DNA from 3 places in the Daeguia caeni genome. Region 2 is predicted to be linked to each of the others. Evidence: predicted binding sites of a transcription regulator. Region 2 holds the regulator's gene; each other region holds the start of a gene.
What was found. The regulator LexA, encoded in region 2, represses DNA repair genes until DNA is damaged. The targets are predictions, from matches to a motif close to TGTTCNNNNTGTGTTCNG.
Positions count from the first base shown of each region.

Region 1: ACFO1V_RS11495 (DNA polymerase IV) is a predicted target of LexA. The motif match lies at 2,182-2,199, and genes of this name have one in related genera.
Region 3: parE (DNA topoisomerase IV subunit B) is a predicted target of LexA. The motif match lies at 2,216-2,233, and genes of this name have one in related genera.

Region 1 is NZ_JBHSEL010000114.1:5,280-9,531, forward strand. It holds gene ACFO1V_RS11490 (sulfite exporter TauE/SafE family protein) at 1-559, opposite strand, end outside; gene ACFO1V_RS11495 (DNA polymerase IV) at 828-2,165, opposite strand; gene rnk (nucleoside diphosphate kinase regulator) at 2,510-2,956, shown strand; gene ACFO1V_RS11505 (DUF3572 domain-containing protein) at 3,028-3,318, opposite strand; gene ACFO1V_RS11510 (response regulator) at 3,462-3,833, shown strand; gene rimO (30S ribosomal protein S12 methylthiotransferase RimO) at 4,065-4,252, opposite strand, start outside.
Region 2 is NZ_JBHSEL010000053.1:135,286-139,537, forward strand. It holds gene ACFO1V_RS08570 (molybdopterin molybdotransferase MoeA) at 1-1,202, shown strand, start outside; gene lexA (transcriptional repressor LexA) at 1,408-2,124, shown strand; gene ACFO1V_RS08580 (ComEC/Rec2 family competence protein) at 2,387-4,252, opposite strand, start outside.
Region 3 is NZ_JBHSEL010000043.1:100,788-105,039, reverse strand. It holds gene parE (DNA topoisomerase IV subunit B) at 1-2,064, opposite strand, end outside; gene ACFO1V_RS05045 (DMT family transporter) at 2,378-3,301, shown strand; gene lipB (lipoyl(octanoyl) transferase LipB) at 3,363-4,118, opposite strand; gene ade (adenine deaminase) at 4,243-4,252, shown strand, end outside.

The sequences.
Region 1 (4,252 bases), on a different contig from region 2:
AGGGAATGATCTTCACGTAATTGACACAGGCAAAGAAGATCACGGTCGTACCGACGAAAACATCACGGGGCAGGCGCTGTGGAATGACATAGATCTGGAAAGGCGGGCCGCCTGCATGGGCAATCATGCTGGTAAAACCGGCGCCAGCACCACAGATCAGGCCAAAGATCGTGCCCGGTCTTGCTGCCGCAACCGGCCCGGCGCGCTCAAGAATGAGACGGCGCAGGCCGAAGATGAGCGAAATCAGGCCAACGCAAAAACCAAGGCCGGCATCAGAGACATGGGACGCCAGCAGATAGCCAAGGCCGACGCCGATGAATGCGCCGGGCAACAGGATGGAGAGGTTTCTCCTGTCCCATGTGGCTCGGTAGGAAATGATGCTGATCGTGTCCTGCACAAGCAGGATCGGCAGCAGGACAGCCGCGGCATGAACCGGTGATATGGCAAGCGCCATCAACGGGATGGCAAGATTGCCAAGGCCGATGAAACCGCCCTTTGCAAGGCCCAGAATGATCACCGCTGGAATGGCAACAGCATAAAAATGAAAATCGACGATCATAAGTGTGACGCCATTTCAGGAGAAAGTTGGTGCGGTTATAAACGCAGGCCTGATGGGGGAGAAGCGGATAATCGTGGAAACAACTGCTTACGACATTCTTGCAATCATATTATCGTGAGGCAAGCCCACATTGCCACGCAACAGTCGGGCAGCAGACGGCCAGGCCGGACGATCAGCCAGTGAGGAGACCGTTTTGCAGCAATGTTTACCGATTGTTGCTGAACGGGGCCAAACTCCTTCGACCGTGGCGCGTCAGGCGGCAGGCAGGTCAGGGCTCATCATCACGATCGGGGGGCACTTGCGGACCGGCTATATTGCTTTTGGCGAAAGTATAGCCAGTTTCCACTGCCTTGAGGCCGAATTTGCTGCGCAATTTGTCAATCGCGCTTTCTGCAACGGCGCGTTTTGTTGCCTGCACATCGATCAGGTCGGGCGGATCAGCCCTGTCACTTTCGCTCAGATCGCTGACGCCAATGCCGATCAGGCGAAAATGTGTGCCATCCAGTTCGCGTTCCAGAAGATCAAGGCCGGTTCGGAAAATACGATCGGCAAGCTGAGTCGGGTCGGGCAACTGGCGATTTCGGGTACGCAATCTGAAATCGCGGCTTTTCAGCTTCAGCACAATGGTGCGTCCGGCAAGATTATAAGTCTTCAGGCGGCGTGACACCTTTTCCGACAAAGCGCGCAGAATGGGGACGAGATCCTCACGCTGTGACAGATCCGTATTGAAGGTGGTCTCGGCCGAAACACTCTTCATGTCATGCTCAGGCTCCACCTTGCGGTTGTCCTGCCCGCGCGACAGGCGGTAAAGCCGCTGGCCCATCATGCCATAGGCCTTCATCAGTACGTCTTCATCCATGGTCTGAAGCTGGCCGATGGTGCGAATGCCATCGCCTTCCAGTCTCGCCGCAAGGGATTTGCCGACCCCCCAGAGGGTGCTGACGGGTTTGTCGCGGAGGAATTCCAGTGCTTCCGCTTCGCCAATGACCGAGAAGCCACGCGGCTTTTCCAGATCGGATGCGATTTTTGCCAGAAATTTGCAATATGAAAGCCCGATGGAGACGCTGATGCCGATTTCCTTTTCCACTTTTTGCGCAAAGCGGGCAAGAACGATGGCAGGCGGCGCCTTGTGCAGCCTTTCTGTGCCGGAAAGATCCAGAAAGGCCTCATCGATGGAAAGCGGCTCAACCAACGGCGTCAGCTCATGCATCAGCGTGCGTACCTCACGGCCAACCCTGGCATATTTTTCCATATTGGGCTTGATGACCACGGCCTGCGGGCAAAGTTCGAGTGCCTTGAACATCGGCATAGCTGAACGCACACCATGAATGCGCGCCAGATAGCAAGCCGTTGAAACCACACCCCGTTTACCGCCGCCAATAATGACCGGCCTGTCACGCAAGTCAGGGCTGTCGCGCTTTTCGACCGAGGCATAAAAGGCGTCGCAATCAATATGGGCCAGCGAGAGCGTATAAAGCTCCCTGTGGCGGATCAGCCGTGGACTGCCACAGGCATGACAACGCCGTACTGTTGCTGATTCTTGCAGCGTAATGCAATCACGGCAAAGACCCTGTTCCGGGCTGTTATCAACGAAACTGACGGACATGGCAGAGCATAATGGACTGAACATAAAAGGAACATCCATATATAGCATCATGGATGTAAAAGGCTATTGTTCCGTCAAGCCGTTCGGCCTGCCTCTTGACTTCATCCCGTAATATTACCAAATTCATTCCATGAGCAGTTTTTATGCACATGGAATCTATCGGATCAGTCCGATCGCAGAATAACAGCCCTCTAACCTTGTGATGCGCCACATGGTTGAGAGGGAATAATGCCGCTTATCTTCAAGCGGACTGCATAAAGCGCATTCTCACAACGCAATCAGATTCATGGCCACCCAGGGATGGGCCATGTATTGCCATTCATAACCAACAGGTGAGTGACGACATGACCGCTATTAAGCGTAAGAAGCCCAATATCGTGATTGACCAGCAGGACTATGATCGTTTGACCGTGCTGGCAGAAACCGCCGCGCCTCAGTTTGCTGAAGTTGCCGAAGAACTGCTGGGCGAGCTGGATCGTGCCAAGGTTGTATCTTCCAGCCGTTTTCCAGCCGATGCCGTACGCATGGGGTCGACGGTTGTCTATCGCGCCAGTGATGGCAGCGAACGCAAGGTAACGCTGGTTTATCCGGGTGAGGCCGATATTGCGCTTGGTCGCGTTTCCATCCTGACGCCGATCGGCACGGCCCTGATCGGTCTTGCGTCGGGTCAGTCAATCGCCTGGACGGCGCGCGATGGCAAGTCGCATGAACTGACCGTGATTTCCGTCACGCAGGAGGCAGATCAGCCGGAAAACCAGACTGAACAACTGTCCCAGAACGTTGCGTCGTGATGCGAAACGCGCGGCGCGCCAGCCGCCCGGTTCAGGCGCCATGGTCCTGTTTGCGCCTGCCCCATGTGTTTTCAGGAATAATACTGGTTATTGCCGCCGGGCAACAGGGCGGATGCCTTTTCAAACAGGGCCGGGTCTTTTCCGGTTTCCGTACAGAACCGCAGCAGGGTCGGTTCGTGGCCAAGGAAAAACTGCAGGACGCCGGCAAGAAAACCCGGCTCCTGTGCGGCCTGCCGGATCTGTGCCGCTTCGATGCCGGTCAGGGCCAGAAAGCGTGGTAGAAGATCCCTGTCCTGTGCCAGCCAGACCAGTGCTTCTATGGCGAGGCTTTCGGCATCTTCTCTGCTGATTGATTTTTTCATTTCCCTCTCCACCATGGCGCCTGAAGACCGACGGCGAACAGTCTTCATGCTGAAATCCGCCGGGAACTTGTAATCGTTTGCCATTCATCAATCAAATTGGTTTAAGATGTTGCGATCAAGGCAATAAAAGGCCAGGGAACAGCATGACGAAATGTGTAATGATCGTTGAGGATAATGAACTCAATATGAAATTATTCCGCGATCTGATCGAAGCCAGTGGCTACGAAACCATTCGCACGCGTAGTGGTCTTGAGGCTTTGGATCTGGCGCGCGAACATCGCCCGGATCTTATCCTGATGGACATTCAGTTGCCGGAAGTATCCGGTCTGGAAGTCACGAAATGGCTGAAGGACGATGACGAGCTGAAACATATTCCGGTCATTGCCGTCACGGCTTTTGCCATGAAGGGGGATGAGGAACGCATCAGGCAGGGTGGCTGTGAAGCCTATATTTCCAAGCCCATATCCGTGCCGCGTTTCATCGAGACGATTCGCTCCTATCTTGGCGATGCCTGATGGCGGCTTGAGATTTCACGCTAAAAAGCTCTCTGTCTCTGAGAGACGGCCAGACGGCTGACAAAGATCGAGGGAAACACAAATGCCCTCAGCCTCACGGAATGCGCCGGTTTCAAAAGATGAACAGAGCCGAATCAAAACCCCCTCGTTCTGATCGACGTCAAATCGAGGGGGCAGCAATCTTGAGGCGTTTCGCGACGCCCTTATGACTGGACCATTTGCCGGAAAATATCAGACGGCCATGCCGTGCAGATCATAGGCATCGCTGGCTTCGATCTTGACGGTGATGATATCGCCAACGCGCAACGGGCGGCGCGAGCGGATATGCACAGTGCCGTCGATTTCTGGCGCATCATAGCGGGTGCGGCCTTTGGCGACGGTGCCATTGGCTTCGTCAATGATGACCGGCAGACGTTTGC
Region 2 (4,252 bases):
CCGTCGATGAAGCGCTTGAGCGCATCCTGTCCTCCGTCATGCCAACCGGTACAGAAACCGTGCCGATTGCCGAGGCTGGCAACCGGATTCTGGCAGAACCTGTCATCGCCAGACTGAATCAGCCGCCTTTCGACTGCTCGGCCATGGATGGCTATGCGCTGATTGCGCCAGAGCCGGTCACCTACCCTTTTACGGCTGAAATCATTGGCGAATCGGCTGCGGGCATGCATTTTACTGGCACGCTTCACCCCGGACAGGCCGTGCGCATTTTCACAGGCGCCCCCTTGCCTGATGGCGCGGATACGGTTGTCATACAGGAAAACACCGCGCGTACCGGCAATCAGGTTACGATTCTTGATGGTGTCAGCAAGGGCCGCCATATCCGTCGTGCCGGACTTGATTTTACCATGGGCGAGATGCTGGTCGAAACGGGAACAAGACTTGATGCGCGTCACCTTGCCCTGACTGCTGCAAGCGGCAATGCCACCGTGACGGTGGCGAAAAGGCCGCGCATCGCCATCCTTGCAACCGGCAATGAACTCGTGCTTCCCGGCACGCCTCCCGGCCCGGATCAGATCATTGCATCAAATAATTATGCCATCGGCGCGATCGTCCGCAGCGCCGGCGGCATTGCTGATGACCAGGGCATTCTGCATGATAATCTCGACATGATCACCACCGCGATTGACGCGGCGATTGCACGCGGATCCGACATTATTGTCACCTCTGGCGGCGCTTCTGTCGGAGACCATGATTATGTTGCCGCCGCCCTCAAGGCAAATCAGGTCGAGATCGGCTTCTGGAAAATCGCCATGCGCCCCGGCAAGCCGCTCATGTATGGACGAAAAACCATTAGCGGCCGAGTGGTGCATTTTCTAGGACTGCCCGGCAATCCGGTTTCAAGCTTCATCTGCAGCCTCGTCTTCCTGCGCCCGCTCATTGCGACACTCACAGGCCTGAAACAGACCGTCACACCGCAGCCAGCCATCCTCGGTGTCGACATGCCAACCAATGGCGAACGCCGGGATTTCGTCCGCGTCAAGCTGGAATCAGATGCAACAGGACGGCTTGTCGCTACGCCTTTTCCGGTGCAGGATTCTTCCATGTTGACAGCTCTGGCAAGGAGCGACGCCATTCTGATCAGGCGCGAAAATGCACCAGCCGCCAGGGCCGGCGATGACTGCGAGATCGTTCCCTTATGATAAAGAGCGGAAAATCAGCACCTATCGTTCTGTTTTTACTGCCAAATCGTAAACCCACCCGGCAGATGCCCGACAAACATGACGTTTCGGTCTTTTGAAAAGCGGAACAGGCTTTAATCTTTTTAAAACCATTGCAGAACAAGACTGGAACATATAGTGTTCGTTCTGGTTTTGTTTTTCTCGATTCTGTCGGAGGGCCGTTCGCATGTTAACCCGCAAACAGCACGAGCTTTTGCTGTTTATACACGAGCGACTGAAAGAAACGGGCATTCCGCCATCCTTCGATGAAATGAAGGAAGCGCTTGACCTTGCCTCGAAATCCGGCATCCATCGTCTGATCACGGCGCTGGAAGAACGCGGCTTCATCCGTAGGCTTCCCAACCGGGCACGCGCGCTGGAAGTTGTCCGCCTGCCTGATTCCATCGCCCCTGGGCTCAATGCGAAGAAGAAGTTCGCGCCAAGCGTGATCGAAGGCAGTCTCGGCAAGACACCACTGCCGAACAATGCAATTCCCATCTCGGCCAATAATGACTCGACCCGCACGGTTTCCGTGCCTGTCATGGGCCGCATTGCAGCCGGCGTACCAATCTCGGCCATCCAGAATCAGACCCACATGCTGAACCTGCCACCGGAAATGATCGGCCCCGGTGAGCATTATGCACTTGAAGTCAAGGGCGACTCGATGATCGAGGCCGGCATTTTTGATGGCGACACGGTCATCATCAAGCGCAGCGACAGCGCAACGCCGGGTGAAATCGTGGTGGCTCTGGTCGATGATGAAGAAGCAACCCTGAAACGCTTCCGGCGCAAGGGCGACTCCATCGCGCTTGAAGCAGCCAATCCGGCCTATGAAACCCGGATCTTTGGCCCTGACCGCGTACGCGTACAGGGCAAGCTGGTGGGGTTGATACGCCGCTATTAATGCGCCCTCGTCAAGGTGCCCCCTTATGATACACTGTCGAAATGCGCCAGATCGCGCTTCCGCATGTGGCGCTTCAAATGGACAGATTTGAAATGGACAGATTTGCTGCTTGATGTCGCGTGCCGACCGTCAACATGCATGAAAACAAAACTATTATAAATCAACAAAATAATCTGTTTTCCTGAATCAGATTATCAACCCTCTTTCTGTTATTGCAAACAGGCCTGCCTAGTCATTCTCATCTTCCATTGCCCCTGTCGGATTATTCTTGTGCCAGACGTTTCTGCTGCTGATAACTATCAGGCAATCCGCGTGCTGCGCGTGAATGGAGTCTGTGCTCATGCCATGGCCGCACTGGCACGCCTATGGCAAAGCGCAGCACGATGCCATGGTCCCCCGCCATCAGACTTGCCGGTTGCGACCAGTCTTCGGTCAGCATGGCCCTGGAAACAGGAAGCCCGTCTTGCCTTTCCGGCCATTTCATTTCCGCTTCTACCCCACCATCATCGTTTTCAGCAGCCAAGACTGTCATGGCACGAGCGGCTGGTGCCCCGTCCGGCCAGTGCCTGTCCTCCAGCCAGATTTCCAGTGCACCGGCCAGAGCAAGCTGCTGGCGTGTGATGGTCAGCTTGTCCGGATCTTTGCAGCGCAAGGATTTTCCGGGAATTGCCAGAACGACAATATCACCAATATTGCAGGCAGCCTCCTCCATGGCCGGCCGGTTCGTATAGGTCAGCATCCGCCCATCGCGCAGGCTGATTGCGCATAGCCCTTCCTCACAGAGAAAACTATCGTCCGTGATAGATGCTACCGCGCCACTGCTGCTTTGGCGGGGCGGCAGGAAGGCACGGACGAGATAGGCTTTGCCCCAATTATCTTTCGTGAACCTGGACGGACGCGTCTGATTAAGCGCCATATCGCCATTGGAAAGCCGCACGGCCACAAGCTTTGCATCTTCCGAGACGAGAATGTCGGGCATTGGCGCGCGGATGAAGACAACAAGACCGATGACCATGAGTGGTACAGCCAGAAGCCTTAACCACGTCGTGAGCGTAACGAGCAGGATGATCGCCAATGCCCAGCTGAGAAGTGTGGGCACAGGCATGGCGCCTGGATTGCCATCCGGCGCCCATGCAGCCACATTTTCTGCAATCGCACGCACCAGCCAGACGCCGAACCCCATGATCTGCAATGGCAACCAGTCGAGCTCAACAGGCATCAACAACAGCCCCAGCACGCCAAATGGCATGATGATCAGGGATATGGCAGGCAGCGACAGAACATTGCCGACGAGTCCTAACGGAGCGGTATTGTTGAAGTGATAGGCGGCAAAAACACCGCTGGCAGCTCCGGCGACAATTGATGTTGCGGCGGTAAAGAACACCGGTCTTGCAATCATGCTGGCAAACGGGCTTGCGCCGGGAATCCCCACTGGCGCAGGCTGCTCATTACCGGCATGTCTTTTCAGCCACCACGCATAGGCTGCAATCAGCGCGGCGGTGGCTGCAAATGACATCTGGAAACTCGGCCCCAGCACTTCATGCGGCGTGATGGCGATGGTCAGCATGGCTGCAATGGCAATATTGCGCATGCTCATGGCGCGCCGGTCGGAAAGTACGGCAAGCAGCATGACGACGATCATGATATAGCTGCGCTGTGCGGCGATATCCGCGCCCGACAGAGCAAGATAGAACGTGCAGCTCAACAGCGACAGAAAGGCTGCGATCTTTTTCACCGGATAGCGCAGACTGAAACCGGGAAACAGCGCAAAGAGCGAGCGCAGGGATACCATGACCACTCCCGCCGCCAGCGCCAGATGAAGCCCCGATATGGACAGGATATGCGCCAGACCTGCCTTGCGCAGATCCTCATTGGTCTTGTCACTGATCCCGGCGCGGATTCCCGTAATCAACGCTGCCGCAACACTGCCATCCTCCCCGGCAAGTGTGGTCTCAACCCGCTCCGATATCCGTACGCGCAGGGCAGCGATCCAGCTGCTTGCCTGCCCATGGATTCCCTCTGCCGGAGGTACGTTGACCAGTCTGGGCGTACCCAGAAAAAAACCATTGGCACCAATACCCGTGAAATAGCTGTTGAAGGCAAAATCATAATTGCCCGGACGAACCGG
Region 3 (4,252 bases), on a different contig from region 2:
GCGTTCCTGGATGAAGCGGAAGCGGGCTTCGGGTTTGGTGCCCATCAGCTCTTCGACGGTGTTCTTTGTTTCTTCGATATAGTCTTCGTCGATCTGCACGCGCAGCAATGTGCGTTTTGCCGGATCCATCGTCGTTTCCTTCAGCTGGTCGGCGCGCATCTCGCCAAGACCCTTGAAGCGACCGATTTCAATCTTGCCGCGCCCGGTAAATTCGGTGCGCAGCAATTCGTTCTTGTGCTCGTCATCACGCGCATAGGCAACCTTGCCGCCCTGACTGATGCGGTAAAGCGGCGGCACGGCCAGATAGAGATGACCATTGCGGATCAGATCCGGCATTTCCTGATAGAAGAAGGTGATGAGCAGCGAGGCGATATGTGCGCCATCAACATCCGCATCGGTCATGATGATGATGCGTTCATAACGCAGATCATCTTCGCGGTAATTCTTGCGCGTGCCGCAGCCAAGCGCCTGAATGAGATCGGCAATGAGCTGGTTGGCGGTGAGTTTTTCGCGGCCAGCACTTGCCACGTTCAGGATTTTGCCGCGCAGCGGCAGAATGGCCTGATTGGCGCGGTTGCGCGCCTGTTTGGCTGAACCGCCTGCCGAGTCACCCTCGACGATGAACAGTTCCGCGCCCGCAGATGAATTCTGCGTGCAGTCGGCAAGCTTGCCGGGCAGGCGCAGTTTGCGCGTTGCGCTCTTGCGCACGGTTTCCTTTTCCTGCCGCCGGCGCAGCCGTTCTTCGGCGCGATCGATCACCCAGTCGAGCAGGCGCGAGGCTTCCTGCGGCGAGGCGGCCAGCCAATGGTCGAACGGGTCACGGATGGCATTTTCCACAATGCGCTGTGCCTCGACCGTGGCAAGCTTGTCCTTGGTCTGACCGACAAATTCCGGCTCACGGATGAAGACCGAAAGCATGGCCGCAGCCGAGACCATCACATCATCCGTGGTGATGATCGAGGCGCGCTTGTTGTTGGTCAGTTCCGCATAGGCTTTCAACCCTCGCGTCAGGACGATGCGCAGGCCCGCCTCATGCGTGCCGCCATCACCGGTCGGGATGGTGTTGCAATAGGAATGAACAAAACCGTCACCACCAAACCACGACACGGCCCATTCCACCGCGCCATGCCCGCCCTGTTTCTCGGTGCGTCCGGAGAAGATTTCACGCGTGACCTGATGTTCCTTGCCAAGCGTTGCCTTGAGATAGTCTTTCAGGCCGCCCGGAAAATGGAACACGGCCTTTTCGGTGGCTTCCTTTTTCGGGTCAAGCAGAGAGGGATCACAGCTCCAGCGGATCTCGACCCCGCCAAACAGATAGGCCTTTGAGCGCGCCATGCGGAACAGGCGTTGCGGGTCAAAACGGGCGCTTTTGCCGAAAATGTCCGGGTCAGGATGAAAGCGCACGCGCGTGCCGCGGCGATTATGCACTTCACCGAGATCTTCAAGCCCGCCAAGCGGAATGCCGCGCGAAAAACGCTGACGATAAAGGCGGCGGTTGCGCGCAACCTCAACCTCAAGATAGTCCGACAGCGCATTGACGACAGACACGCCCACACCATGCAGGCCGCCCGATGTTTCATAGGCCTTGCCGTCGAACTTGCCGCCGGCATGCAGCTTGGTCATGATGACTTCAAGCGTTGATTTTCCCGGCGTCTGCGGATGTTCATCAACAGGAATGCCGCGTCCATTGTCGGTGACGGTGAGGAACCCATCGGCATCCAGATTGACCTCGATGAAATTGGCATGTCCTGCCACGGCCTCGTCCATCGAATTGTCGATGACTTCGGCAAAGAGATGATGCAACGCCTTTTCATCCGTACCGCCAATATACATGCCCGGGCGCAGACGAACCGGCTCCAGCCCCTCCAGAACGCGGATCGATGAGGCATTGTAATCATCGCCAACCGAAGACGAGGGAAGCTTGGCGGCCGGCGCGCCGGAAGGGCTTGCCGGTTGCGATGCGGATGCAGCGCGTGCAGGGGCCGGGCGCGCAGCGTCGCGTTCCGATGCCCTTTCCCGTGCATTGTTGACTACTCTTGAAAAGAGATCGTTGCTGTCGTCCATCGTTACCAAAATGCTTTCTGTCTGAATGCCTGGCTGTCTGACTGTGAGACCGCCTCCATGTCCGGGTGAAACGCGCCAATCATGACCCAGGCCGGAATAGCGCCTGCGAATCGGCATGATGATGCCACGAGCCGGGGTGAAAGGCGACAGAAGTTCGCCTTACGTTCTGCTTGCCCACGGGTTTATCAAATGAATTTGACTATCGCAAAGCGATTTTTTTCGACATGGACAAGTTGACAGCATAAGCAGGACAGGGCCGTGCGCCTGCGCAAGCGGCACGAATCGGCATATCCCGCAATTCTCGGAGCATAAGATGCAAAGCAAAGCGCCGGCTGGCGTCGAAACGCATGTCAAGGGCATGGCCCTGATGGTTCTGGGCACGCTCATGCTGCCGCTGATCGATGTTACGGGGAAATGGCTGGCTGTGGTGGGGCATATGCCGCCGGCAACCCTGGCCTTCTTCCGCTTTCTCATCCAGACGGTGCTGACATCCTTCATTCTGCTGGCTGCGCGCGATTTTGGTGTGTTTCGCACCGGACACCTGTTCGGCAATATGCTGCGCGGGGCCTTGCTTGGCCTTGGCGGCGTGATGTTCTTCACCTCCATCAAATATATGCCGATTGCCGATGCCATGGCGGTCTTTTTCGCCGAGCCCCTGGTTCTGACCATCCTGTCGGTATTTTTCCTGCATGAGAAAATCGGCTGGCGGCGCATCACTTCGGTGACGATCGGGCTGATCGGTACGCTGATCGTCATCCAGCCAAGCTTTGAGGTTTTCGGCTTTGTCTCACTCCTGCCGCTGATCACGGCCGTGACCTTTGCCATCTATGTGATGCTGAACCGGAAATTCGGTGCCAATGATACGCCTTTTGTCATGCAGTTCTATGCCGGAATTGGGGGGTGTCTGGTGAGCATTGCCGTGATGATCTTTGGCACGCTGTCTGGTGTTGCGGATCTGCAGTTCATGCTGCCGATGGAAAAGGCGCAATGGCCGCTTCTGCTTTTCATGGGAGGCGTCGGCATGCTGGGCCATCTGCTGGTGGTGCAGGCCTGCAAGCTTGCCCCGGCATCGCTGCTGGCGCCCTTCCAGTATCTGGAAATCGTCATGGCGGTGATCTTTGGGCTCATCCTGTTTGACGAATTCCCGACACCATCGAAATGGCTTGGCATTGCTATTGTCATTGGCTCCGGCATCTATGTCTTCATGCGCGAGCGCAAACTCAAGCAGGCAGGCTGAATGGTCAGCCTGCAAGGTCAGGCCATTCAATCAGGCATGGCCGGATAATCAGGTTTACAGATCAGGACTGGCGGGGCCCGAACACGTTTTCAAAGGCCTTGCCAAGGGCGACATCAAGGTCGCCTATGGTCACCGGCAGGCCAAGATCAACCAGGCTGGTGACGCCATAGTCGGAAATGCCGCAGGGCACGATGCCGCCAAAATGGCTCAGGTCCGGTTCGACATTGATGGCAATGCCATGAAAGCTCACCCAGCGGCGCAGCCTGATGCCGATGGCGGCAATCTTGTCTTCGCACAGTTCACCATTGGCAAGGCGCGGCTTTTCCGGTCGTACCACCCAGACACCGACGCGATCCTCGCGCCGCTCGCCCTTGATGTTGAATTCGGCCAGCGTCTCGATGATCCATTGTTCAAGAGCTGCCACAAAGGCGCGCACATCCTCGCGCCGACGCTTCAGGTCAAGCATGACATAGGCCACGCGCTGACCCGGACCATGATAGGTATATTCGCCGCCACGCCCGGCATTATAGACCGGAAAACGGTCGGGGCTGAGCAGGTCGGCGCTGTTGGCACTGGTGCCGGCGGTGTAAAGCGGGGGATGTTCAACCAGCCAGACCAGTTCGCCGGCCGTTCCCTCGCGGATCGCCTGAACGCGCGCCTCCATGAAGGCAAGCGCCTCTTCATAATCGGTCAGACCTTCCGCCACCCGCCATTCAACCGGTGGATTGTCAGTGGAAATGGGCAGAAAACGTGCCGCAAGCGCATCGCGCGCAATCGCGTTTCTGGCAGGGGCGGTAGTGGAAATCTTGTCAGTCATGATCCGTGCCATATGGCGGTTATTTGTTCCGAATTCCAGAGGTCATTTTGACCCGGATTGCCTAAGGGCTTGCTGTCATATCAAGAAATGGGCAGTTTGGTGTCAAAGACTAGGGAGACAGACCATGCTTGAGC